DNA from 2 places in the Affinirhizobium gouqiense genome. Region 2 is predicted to be linked to the other one. Evidence: predicted binding sites of a transcription regulator. Region 2 holds the regulator's gene; the other holds the start of a gene.
The links. Region 2 encodes PhoB, which activates phosphate uptake and scavenging genes when phosphate is short. Its sites were predicted from a motif close to TGTCATNNANCTGTCAT; they were not measured.

Region 1 (5,878 bases), 100 kb from region 2:
CCATGAAGATCGCCGCGGCCCAGGCTCTGGCCGATCTGGCGCGCGAAGATGTGCCGGATGATGTCGCGGCCGCCTATCAGGGCGTTCGCCCGCGGTTCGGGCCGAATTATATCATTCCCGTTCCCTTCGACCCCCGCCTGATCTCCGCCATTCCGGTTGCCGTTGCGCGAGCCGCGATCGAGAGCGGCGCCGCACGGCGGGTGATCGAAGACCTGGAAGCCTATGGACGGGAACTGTCGGCCCGCCGCGATCCGATCGCCGCCACGACGCAGGGCATTTACGAGCAGGTGCGCCGCCGGCCGAAGCGGGTCGTCTTTGCCGAAGCCGAGGAGGAGCAGGTCATGCGGGCGGCCGTCTCCTTCATCGCCCAGGGCCTCGGCACCGCCATCCTGCTTGGCCGCGACGACGTGATCCGCTCCACCGCGGAGCGCGCCGGAATCGAGCTGGAACGGCCGGGCATCGAAATCGTCAATGCCCGGCTTTCGACACGCGTCGAAGCCTATATCGATTATCTCTACGCCAGGCTGCAGCGCGAAGGCTATCTTCTGCGCGACGTGCAGCGCCTCATCCACAATGACCGAAACCACTTCGCCGCCTGCATGGTGGCGCTGGGCGATGCCGATGCCATGGTCACCGGAACGACCCGCAATTATGCGACGGCCCTGTCGGATGTGCGCCGCTGCATCGACGCCAAACCTGGCCATAAGGTCATCGGCGTCTCGATCCTCGTCTCGCGCGGCCGTACCGTCTTCGTCACCGATACGGCTGTCCATGACATGCCCTCGGCCGAAGACCTGGCCGATATTGCCTGCGAAGCCGCGCGGATGGCCCGCCGCATGGGCTATGAGCCGCGGGTGGCCATGCTCGCCTACTCGACCTTCGGCCAGCCGCGCGGCGAGCGCTCGGAACGGGTCCGCGAGGCCGTGAAGATCCTCGACGGACGCCGCCTGGATTTCGAATATGATGGCGAGATGGGAGCCGACATTGCCCTCAGCGCCGCGCGGATGGAGCAGTATCCGTTCTGCCGGCTATCCGGCACGGCCAATGTCCTGGTCATGCCGGCCATTCATTCCGCCGCCATCTCGACGCGGATGCTGCAGGAACTCGGAGGATCGACGCTGATCGGCCCGCTTCTGGTCGGGCTGGACAAGTCGGTGCAGATCACCTCCATGGGCGCCAAGGATAGCGATATTCTGAACATGGCAGCAATCGCCGCCTATAATGCCGGAACGTGAACCGCCACGGCGGCGTTCGGCATGAGTTTGAGGGATCCGGATGGGCTGACCGCTGCGTCAGCCCGTCCAAGGATCCATTCCCTCACCCGTGAGACGCTGAGCAGACGAGTCAGGCCTGTTACGGCCCCAACCCGTCCTCGTCAGCGCGTGTCGGTTCTTGATATCCCATGTCGGCCGACCATCCCCGCCGAGACGGTGCAAAGATGGAATGAATGGATGGCGACGCTCAGCTGGCAAACCGGCCGGCATCGGCCCCGTAGTAATTGATGTATCGACCGGAAATGGATTCGATCGGCAGCACCACGAGAACATCGGTGGTGTTGAATGCCTTGTCGACCACGGCGCCGTCTCCCACCATGGCGCCGAGCCGCAGATAGCCCTTGATGAGCGGCGGCAGGGCCATCAGCGCCCGCTTCGGATTGACCGCTTCCTGGGGCATCAGATCCATTTCACGGTAGAGTTCCGGCCTTGCCTGGACGGCCCAATCCCCCTTGGCGAGGACCGACTGGTGGAGGAAGGACAGCGCCAGCGCATGTTGCTCCGGATGAATGCCGGGGAAGGAGGCGCAGCCGAACATGGCATGCATTCTGTGCTTCAGCGCATAGGCCCAATTGCCCTGCCACAGGAGTTCGACAGTACGCTTGGTGCGGTAATGCGGCAGCACACAGGACCGGCCGAGCTCCATGAAGCGCTTGTCGGGATGGCGCTCCAAGAGCGGGCCGATCTCGAATTCACAAGCCGAATAAAAGCCGCCATGGGCCATGGCGATATCCTGCCGCAGCAGGCGATAGGTGCCGACGATCTGGTCTTCCGGATCGCCCTCGAGCGCCGTGTCGACGACAAGGAGGTGGTCACAGATATCGTCGAACAGGTCCATGTCGCGACGCCGGCGCATGGCCTCGGGAGGCAGCTGGGCCTGCATTTCCTCGACGAAGACGCGGTAGCGCAGGGCCTGCGCGGCGTCCACTTCCCGCTCCGTCCGGGCGAGCCGGGTTTCCAGGCTGCCGATCCGACCGAAGACATCCTCCGCCGGCGTCGGCATTGCCGGCGCTCTCTCCATCTCAAGAGACGGATCTCGTTCCAGAAAGTCGATTGTCATGGCAATTCGCCCGTCTCCAGTAGTCGATCCCATAGAACACCAATCTACGACAGGAAAGTGACAAAGCGGATGCGATGATAGAGGCAGAGACGGGATTATGACAAGAACTATGACGCGTGCCGGCGATCCAGTCCGGCAAGCACAAGACGCATCTCGTCCAGGAGGTGCTGCGGATCGACCGGCTTTTGCAGGACCCTTCGGGCGCCCTTTGCCAGGATTTTCTGTTTGACCTCCGGATTGGTCTCGCCGCTCATGACCAGGAGCGGCAGAGGGCCGGCGCCGGTCTGGCCGGCCAGCAGGGGCAGGATTTCTTCTACGGTGCCGTCAGGCAAGTGAATGTCGGAAATCACGAGGTCGAGGCTATGGGCGCCTGACAGGACGGCCCTGAGGCCAGCGAGATCGTGAACCGGTTGCACGGTACATCCCGCCTTGCGCAGGATTGCCCCGACCATCATGGCGCTCACCGGATCGTCTTCCGCCAGAAGCACGCTCAGCCCCAGATCGCGCCGCTCCCCCGTTTCAGCCGCGCTGGGCAAAACGTGACGCGCCCGCGCGCGCAGCGACGAGCCTCCCAGGTGACCGCGCAGCACATCCACGAGCGATTGCTCGCGGATCGGCCGGATGAGCCAGGCATCATAGGTATCGGCGGCCTGCGCATTGCGCTCCTCGGGGCTGACGAGCAGGATCCGGCGCAAGGCATCGGCTGCCGCGGTGAATTCGGCAGGATCGGTCACGCGCTGGTCCACCACCAGATCGGTAAAGCGCATTCCCTGTCGATCGGACTGTTCGATGAGGTGATTGGCCTCGGCAATGCTCCTGGCATGACGCCCCCGCCCACCCAGCGTCTCGATCGTCGAAAGCGTTGTCGTCGCAACCGGTCCTGCCGGCGCCACCAGAAGGACGCGCGAGGATCGCAACCACAGCATCCTGTCGCTTCCCTCCTTGCCGCCCTCCACGGGGCTTGCGGGGAAGCGGATGGAGAAAGTGGTACCCCTGCCCTTTTCGCTGACCAGCGACAATGCGCCGCCCAACTCGGTCAGGATGCGCGCCGAGATCGACAGGCCAAGACCGGTTCCGCCGCTTCGTTCCATCGCGCTGCCGGTCTGTTCGAAATCCTGGAACAGGCGGGCCTGCTCGTCTTTCGAAAGACCGGGGCCCGTATCGGCAACGGTGATGACGATATCCGGGCTGTCGAGGCTCACCCGGATCAGCACCCCGCCGCTCGTCGTGAACTTGACGGCATTGCCGATGACGTTGAACAGCACCTGCCGCAGCCGGCCGGAATCGAAATCCATCAGGCCGGGAACATCATGTGCAACGGTCGCGCCGATCTCGATTCCTTTTTCATGCGCGCGCGGCGCCAGCATCTCGACGACGCTTTCCAGGAGCTGCCGGAGGTTTTCCGCACGGCTGTTCAACCGGAAGCGGCCCGCTTCGATGGTGGCATAATCGAGAAGATCGTCCACCAGCTGGGCCAGGGCCGAGCCCGCCTGGCGAATGCCTCCGATGTAATTCTTCTGCTCGAGCGTCAGCGCGGTCTGGTTCAACAGCTGGCTCATGCCGAGAATGCCGTTCAACGGCGTTCGAAGTTCATGCACCACAGTTGCAAGCTGGCGGCTCTTTGCCGCGCTCGCCTCTTCGGCCTGGATGCGCGCCTCCTCCCGCGTCCGGGCGGTTCCGCGCTCGGCAGTCACATCGCGGATCTGGCTGAGGATGAGCCGATCGCCGCTCTGGGCGTCCCGCACCATGACATCCTGCCAGAGCAGAATGCGATAGCCCTCCGGCGAGACATATTCCACATCGCAGCTCTGCTGCGCAGGTGCAGGCGGCGGCGAGAGGCCAAGCATCTCCAGGCTGAGCGTCTCGGGGCTCAGCGTCTCGGGGCTAAGCGTGTCGGAGCTGAGCGTCTCAGGGGTCTGACCCTCGACCCTCCTGGTGCCGATCAGGCTGCGGAAGGCCGCATTGGCGCCCCGGATCCGACCATCGCTTTGCCGCAGAATGGCCGGAAGCGCAATCAGGTCAAGACTGTCCAGAACATGTTGCGGGTTGACGGAGACAAGCGCCCCGTCATCGTCATGCGCTCCACCGGATCTTTCTTCAACGTCTCGCTCTTTAACGTCTCGCTCTCTAACGGTCCGCTCGCCCGCCAGGGGCTCGGTCTCCTGGCCCAGCGGCGCAAAGCGGCTGAAGGCGCCAATCCTGGCGAGAAGGGAACTTAGAACAGTCTGGGCTGATGCCGCATTGCCCCGGGGGGATGGCGCGTTTGGGACGGATGGCGCGTCTAGGGCGGATAGCGCGGGCGGCGCATCGGATGGCGCAGATGTCTCGCCATCGGTCCAACTCTTCTGGCCGAATGACTTGCGAAGGTGGTCATGAAGATCGGCAAGATCACGCATGCGCGTGTTCTACCACCGGAATCCTTAAGATGTGTTACGATGGTCGCAGCGCCGGCATCACGGGCGGCGGCGGATGGAGAGGATCTCGTCCAGGATGACGCATCCCGCCCCTATGGTGATGAAGCTGTCGGCGAGGTTGAAGACCGCAAAGGACCAGGTCTGCGTGTAGAAGAGCACGTAATCGACCACATGGCCGTAAAACAGACGGTCCAGGATATTGCCCAACGCACCGGCGATGATGAGGGCGAAACCGGCATGCGCGAAGGGGCGATCCTTGGGCGTTCGCCGCCAGAGCCACAGCACGAAGACGACGATGACCAGCCGCATGCCGACGATGAACCAGCCATCCAGGTGGTCAAGCATGGAAAAGGCGACACCCAGATTATAGGTGCGGTAGAGGGCGAGGAAGGGAGCCACCGGCACCGCCTCGCGCAGCGGAAGATAGGCTTCCACCGCGACCTTGATCAGCTGGTCTGCCAGCACCGCCAGGATCACGAAAATCATGATCGGTACCGGCCGCGAGAACAGGGTGGGGCGGGCGGATGTCGCAGTGTGCGTGCGGGTATCGGTCATTTCGCCTCCAGCGTCAGCAGATGGCGACGCGCTTCGAAAAGCATGACGGCACTGGCGACGGCAAGATTGAGGGAATCCGCCCTGCCCTGCTGCGGAATGCGCGCCAGGCGATCGGCCGCGCGCGCCAGGTCATCCGGCAGGCCGGACTGTTCGTTGCCCATCAGCAGAATGGTCGGCTTGGCACGATAATCAATGGTCCGGTAATCGACGGCACCCGCCAGATGCGTCGCGACCACCTGGCCGCGGCTGGTTTTGCTCCAGGCCAGGAATTCAGCCGGCGAGGCCCGGTAGAGCGGCATGGCGAAGACGGAGCCCATGGTGGCGCGGATCGTCTCGATGGAAAAGGGATCGGTGCATTCGCCGACCAGCACGACACCGGAAGCGCCGGCGGCATCGGCAGTGCGGATGATCGTGCCGAGATTGCCGGGATCGCGCACCCGGTCGAGGGCGACGATCGTCTCGCCCGGCTGCAGCACGAGACCATCGAGGCGCTGCAAGCGCTGCTCGAATATGCCGACGACCATTTGCGGATTATCGCGGCGGGTGATGGAGGAGAGCACTTTCTCGCTGACCTC
Region 2 (5,878 bases):
TACTCGGTGCGCTCGCCTACCGGCGCATCCAGCCGCTGATGCGGGCCCGCAATGTCAGCGAAAGCTTCATCAAGTCGCTCCTGATCGGCTCGTCGATGATCGCCATCCTGACGACGATCGGCATCGTCTTCTCGCTGGTCTTCGAAACCATTTCCTTCTTCAAGATCTATCCCGCCAAGGACTTCTTCTTCTCCACGGTCTGGAACCCGCAATTTCGCGGCGGTTCGGAGCTCGGCATCCTGCCCTTGCTATGGGGTACATTCTACGTCTCGTTCATCGCGCTTCTGGTGGCCGTTCCCATCGGTCTGATGATCGCCGTCTATCTTTCCGAATATGCCAGCCGGTCGCTGCGCAGCATTGCGAAGCCGGCCATCGAAATGCTGGCGGGCATCCCGACCATTGTCTACGGTCTCTTCGCGCTGGTCACGATCGGGCCTTTCCTGCGCGATTATTTTGCCCAGCCGCTCGGCCTCGGCTCCTCGTCCTCCTCGGTTCTGACGGCCGGCCTGGTCATGGGTATCATGATTATCCCCTTCGTCTCCTCGCTGTCGGATGACATCATCAATGCGGTGCCGCAGGCGCTGCGCGATGGCTCCTACGGCCTCGGTGCAACGCAATCGGAAACCATCAAGAAGGTGGTCATGCCGGCGGCGCTGCCGGGCATTGTCGGCGCCATTCTGCTTGCCGCCAGCCGTGCCATCGGCGAAACCATGATCGTCGTGCTCGGCGCCGGTGCCGCCGCCAAGCTCGACATCAACCCTTTCGAGGCCATGACGACCGTGACCGTGAAGATCGTGAGCCAGCTGACCGGCGACTCCGAATTTTCCAGCCCGGAAACGCTGGTGGCCTTCGCGCTGGGTCTCACGCTTTTCACCTTTACGCTCGGGCTGAACGTGCTCGCCCTTTACATCGTACGCAAATACCGGGAGCAGTACGAATGACCGATCTCTCCGTTTCCAACACCGCCGCCCTGCCGGCCTCCACCCCCAAATCGCTTCTGACGCTGGATGATCGGACCCGCCGCCGCAATGCATCCGAGGTAAGGTTCCGCATGATGGGCCTGACCGGGGTGACGATCGGCATCCTCGCTCTGCTCTTCCTCCTCGGGTCGATCCTGTCGAACGGCGTCTCCTCCTTCAGCCAGACCTATATCCGGCTGGATGTCTTCCTGGATCCCGCCAAGCTCGACAAGGCCGGCACGCGTGACCCGGCCGAGATCGCCAAGGTCACGACCTTCGGCTATGCGCCGCTGATCAACGCCGCCCTGGCCGCGGCGATGAAGGAGAAGGGCATCGAGGGAGAGGGCGTGAGCGTCAAGGCGGCCGGCGACCTGATCTCCAAGGAAGCGCCGGCAACGCTGCGCAATTTCGTGCTGGCCGATCCCTCGGTCATCGGCACCACCGTCTCCTTCGATCTCCTGGCATCGGGCCGCATCGACGGCTATTACAAGGGCCGCGTGACGATGGAGAGCGCTCAGCTCGACCGCAACATCTCGCCCGACCAGCTGATCCTGGCAGACAAGCTGAAATCTGCCGGCATCCTGACCAATCACTTCAACTGGGGCTTCTTCACCGCGGCGGATGCCTCCGATACGCGTCCGGAAGCCGCCGGCCTCGGCGTCGCCATTGTCGGCTCGATCTACATGATGCTGATCGTCCTGGTCCTGTCGCTGCCGCTCGGGGTCGCGACCTCCATCTATCTGGAGGAATTTGCGCCGCAGAACCGCCTGACGGATATTATCGAGGTCAATATCGCCAATCTGGCGGCCGTTCCCTCCGTGGTGTTCGGCATTCTGGGCCTGGCCGCCTTCATCAATTTCGCCGGCCTGCCGCAATCGGCGCCGATCGTCGGCGGTCTGGTGCTGACGCTGATGACCCTGCCGACCATCATCATCGCCACGCGCGCGGCGTTCAAATCCGTGCCGCCGTCGATCCGCGATGCGGCGCTGGGCGTCGGCGCCTCCAAGATGCAGGCGATCTTCCATCACGTCCTGCCGCTGGCCATGCCCGGCATCCTGACCGGCACGATCATCGGTCTCGCCCGGGCGCTGGGAGAGACAGCGCCGCTGCTGCTGATCGGCATGGTGGCCTTTGTCCGCGATTATCCGGCCGGACCGCCGGAAGGCTTCTTCGACCCGGCCTCGGCTTTGCCGGTCCAGGTCTATAACTGGACCCAGCGTGGCGACCCGGCCTTCATCGAACGTGCCTCCGGTGCCATCATCGTCTTGCTGGTCTTCCTGATTTTGATGAATTTGTCCGCAATCATCTTGCGTCGCCGCTACGAGCGTCGTTGGTAGAGGGAGAATTCCTGATGATGAACAATATATCAACGATGAATACGACGACTACGAAGGCAGCAGTCATGATCGACTCCAAGATTTCCGCGCGCAACGTCCAGGTCTTTTATGGCGAGAAGCAAGCGATCCGCGATGTGAATATCGAAATCCGGCCGCGCTCGGTCACGGCCTTCATCGGTCCGTCGGGTTGCGGCAAGTCGACCTTCCTGCGCTGCATCAACCGGATGAACGACACGATCGACAGCTGCCGGGTGGAAGGCAATATCCTCATCGACGGCGAGAACATCTATGATCCCAAGGTGGATCCGGTGCAGCTGCGGGCGAAGGTCGGCATGGTCTTCCAGAAGCCCAATCCGTTTCCGAAATCCATCTATGAGAACGTGGCCTATGGCCCGCGCATTCATGGCCTTGCGCGCAAGAAGTCAGACCTCGACGAGATCGTCGCATCCTCCCTGCAGAAGGCGGGGCTTTGGAATGAAGTGAAGGATCGCCTGCATGAATCGGGCACCGGTCTGTCCGGCGGCCAGCAGCAGCGTCTGTGCATTGCCCGCGCGGTTGCCGTATCGCCGGAAATCATCCTGATGGACGAGCCTTGCTCGGCTCTCGATCCGATCGCCACGGCCAAGGTGGAGGAGCTGATCCACGAGTTGCGGACGAATTTCACCATCGTGATCGTCACCCATTCCATGCAGCAGGCGGCGCGCGTCTCCCAGCGCACCGCCATGTTCCATCTGGGCCTGCTGGTCGAGGAGAACGACACCGACAAGATGTTCACCAATCCAGACGATCAGCGCACACAGGATTACATCATGGGCCGTTTCGGCTGAGGCCTTTCGCTTCGCCTGAAGCCTGCCGATCAACTCTATTCCCGAGGAAGCATCATGTCCCCCACCCATATCCTCTCGGCCTTTGACGAGGACCTGAAATATCTGAACCGCCGCATATCGGAAATGGGCGGGCTTGCGGAGCAGATGTGCTCCGATGCGGTGCGTGCGCTGGTGAATTCTGACAGCGCCCTGGCTCAGAAGGTGATCTCGGACGATGTGATTCTCGATCATGCCGAGCGCGAGATCCAGGAAAAGTCGATCGTGACGATCGCCCGCCGCCAGCCCATGGCGGGCGATCTGCGCGAGATCGTCGGCATCCTGCGCATTGCTTCGGATCTGGAGCGGGTCGGTGATCTGGGCAAGAACACTGCCAAGCGGGTGATTGCAGTTCAGGGCACGGGCGTGCCGCGCAAGCTGGCGCGGGGGCTGGAGCATCTCTCGGATCTGGCGCTGGTACAGCTGAAGGAAGTGCTGGACGTCTTTTCCAGCCGTTCGGTGGAGAAGGCCGAGGCGATCCGCCAGCGCGACGAGGAAATCGATGCGATGTACACCTCGCTGTTCCGCGAACTCCTGACCTATATGATGGAAGATCCCCGCAACATCACCACCTGCACGCATCTCCTGTTCTGCGCCAAGAACATAGAGCGCATCGGCGACCATGCCACGAACATTGCCGAGACCATTTATTACATCGCCACCGGTGCGGCGCCGGAGGGCGAGCGCCCGAAGGATGACACGTCGAACATGCTGGGTGCCGTTGCCGAATAAGGCTGCGATCGGCTGCCAATGTGAAGGATGTGTAAGACATGCTGCCGAAGATTGCGGTTGTTGAGGATGAGGAAGCGCTGAGCGTGCTCCTGCGTTACAACCTTGAGGCCGAAGGTTATGAGGTGGAGACGATCCTGCGGGGTGATGAAGCGGAAATCCGGCTTCAGGAGCGCCTGCCGGATCTTCTGATCCTGGACTGGATGCTGCCGGGCGTCTCCGGCATCGAGCTGTGCCGCCGGCTCCGGATGCGTCCGGAAACGGAGCGCCTGCCGATCATCATGCTGACGGCGCGCGGCGAAGAGAGCGAGCGGGTGCGAGGCTTGGCGACCGGCGCCGATGATTACGTGGTTAAGCCTTTCTCGACGCCGGAGCTGATGGCGCGGGTGAAGGCCATGCTGCGCCGGGCGCGCCCGGAAGTGCTCTCCTCCGTCCTGCGTTGCGGCGATATCGAGCTTGATCGCGAAACGCATCGTGTGCATCGCAAGAGCCGCGAAGTGCGCCTGGGGCCGACCGAATTCCGGCTTCTGGAATTCCTGATGGCCTCGCCAGGCCGGGTGTTTTCCCGGTCGCAACTGCTGGACGGAGTCTGGGGCCACGATATCTACGTGGACGAACGCACGGTCGATGTGCATGTCGGACGTCTGCGCAAGGCGCTCAACTTCTCCAATATGCAGGATGTCATCCGCACCGTGCGCGGCGCAGGCTATTCCATGGAAGCCTGAGCCGGCTCTCGATCCGGTTGGGATCGCGGCGGTGAAGGGCAGAGAGGATGACAGTGCCCTGCCGATCGGCCAATGGCGTCGTCACGGTCGTCACGGTCGTCACCGGTGTCGGCGCGGTGATCCGTCGCGGCCATTAGCGGCTTTCATGTCGGGATCATGGGCAAACGGCTGTCACAGGCGGGATCTGCAATGACCTGGCCTCTCTGATCGACTTGGCCGGGCCTACCTCACCAAGTCAACCTGGCTAAGCCTGCGTGACTGGGCCTGCATGAGCAAGCCTGCCTGACAAAGCCTGCATGACCGGGCCAACCCCACCAAGCCTGCGTGACTGGTTCTGCATGACCGAGCCCTGCACGACCGAGCCTCATAGGTCCGCTTCTGTCGGATCTCAGCTCGGATGCTCGATATGTGGTTGCTGGACCTGTGATTGCTGAAAATGCGAATGCTCGACTAAGGCATGATCGCGCTTCGTGTAAGCAAAAGATCAGGGATGGAGATTGCGTGCCCGGGATGCTGTCGCATCCAGATACCTGCGCCGTGGTGGGGGCTCGGCCTCTCATCGCGAAGCGGCGGCATTTCCGGAATATCAAATGCGCGCTCATGCTTCCGGCGCGAGCATGCAATGCGCCTTTCATCCCCTCCGCCAGGTCCTGGCAGCCGATCGCACTGCCCGGGGCCGGCCGTCAGGGGTCTTGCGGACCACCGTCCGCAGGACATCAGCATTTGGCCGGACATCGCCCGGAGCCGGATGCCTCGCCTCTCAGACCAGACGTTGCGCTGAGCCTGGGTCATGCGCAAGGACCAGCCATCGCGCAGCAAGCCGAGGCCGGATATCAGGCGCGAGCGACCGAATTGGCAGCCTTGCGCCGCTCCGTCACGGGCTGATAGGCGAGCCGTGCGTGATATTTGCAATAGGGCGAGCTGTCGCCGCATTCCGCGCCGCAGAAATGAAAATCTTCCTTCAGCGGATCGCCCACGGGCCATTTGCATGTGCGTTCGGTAAGTTCGGTCAGCGCAAGACGGCGCGCCATGGGAACCACACCGCTCGTCGGAGCGGCCACGGTTTCCACCAGGCCGATCTCGATCTCGTCTCGAGACGCCGCAGATCCCGCCGCGCGGGTGATTGGGCGGGCGGCGGCGCTCTGCGGAGCGGCGGTCGAACGCGCATTGAAGGTGGAAGGGCGAGGGGAAGCCGTCGGGCGCTTCTGAGTTCGCGGCTGGGCCGTGTTGCCACCCGCCTTCACGCGGCCGGGCAGGTTCAGCCG

Region 1: a site for PhoB is predicted at 2,381-2,397, ahead of olsB (l-ornithine N(alpha)-acyltransferase). Genes of this name have one in related genera too.

The regions. Positions count from the first base shown of each region.
Region 1 is NZ_CP129382.1:3,205,532-3,211,409, reverse strand. Features, by position in the region: gene QTJ18_RS23540 (NADP-dependent malic enzyme) at 1-1,235, shown strand, start outside; gene olsB (l-ornithine N(alpha)-acyltransferase) at 1,462-2,334, opposite strand; gene QTJ18_RS23530 (hybrid sensor histidine kinase/response regulator) at 2,442-4,730, opposite strand; gene lspA (signal peptidase II) at 4,788-5,303, opposite strand; gene QTJ18_RS23520 (TrmH family RNA methyltransferase) at 5,300-5,878, opposite strand, start outside.
Region 2 is NZ_CP129382.1:3,308,872-3,314,749, forward strand. Features, by position in the region: gene pstC (phosphate ABC transporter permease subunit PstC) at 1-941, shown strand, start outside; gene pstA (phosphate ABC transporter permease PstA) at 938-2,296, shown strand; gene pstB (phosphate ABC transporter ATP-binding protein PstB) at 2,332-3,123, shown strand; gene phoU (phosphate signaling complex protein PhoU) at 3,178-3,891, shown strand; gene phoB (phosphate regulon transcriptional regulator PhoB) at 3,930-4,613, shown strand; gene QTJ18_RS24000 (GcrA family cell cycle regulator) at 5,447-5,878, opposite strand, start outside.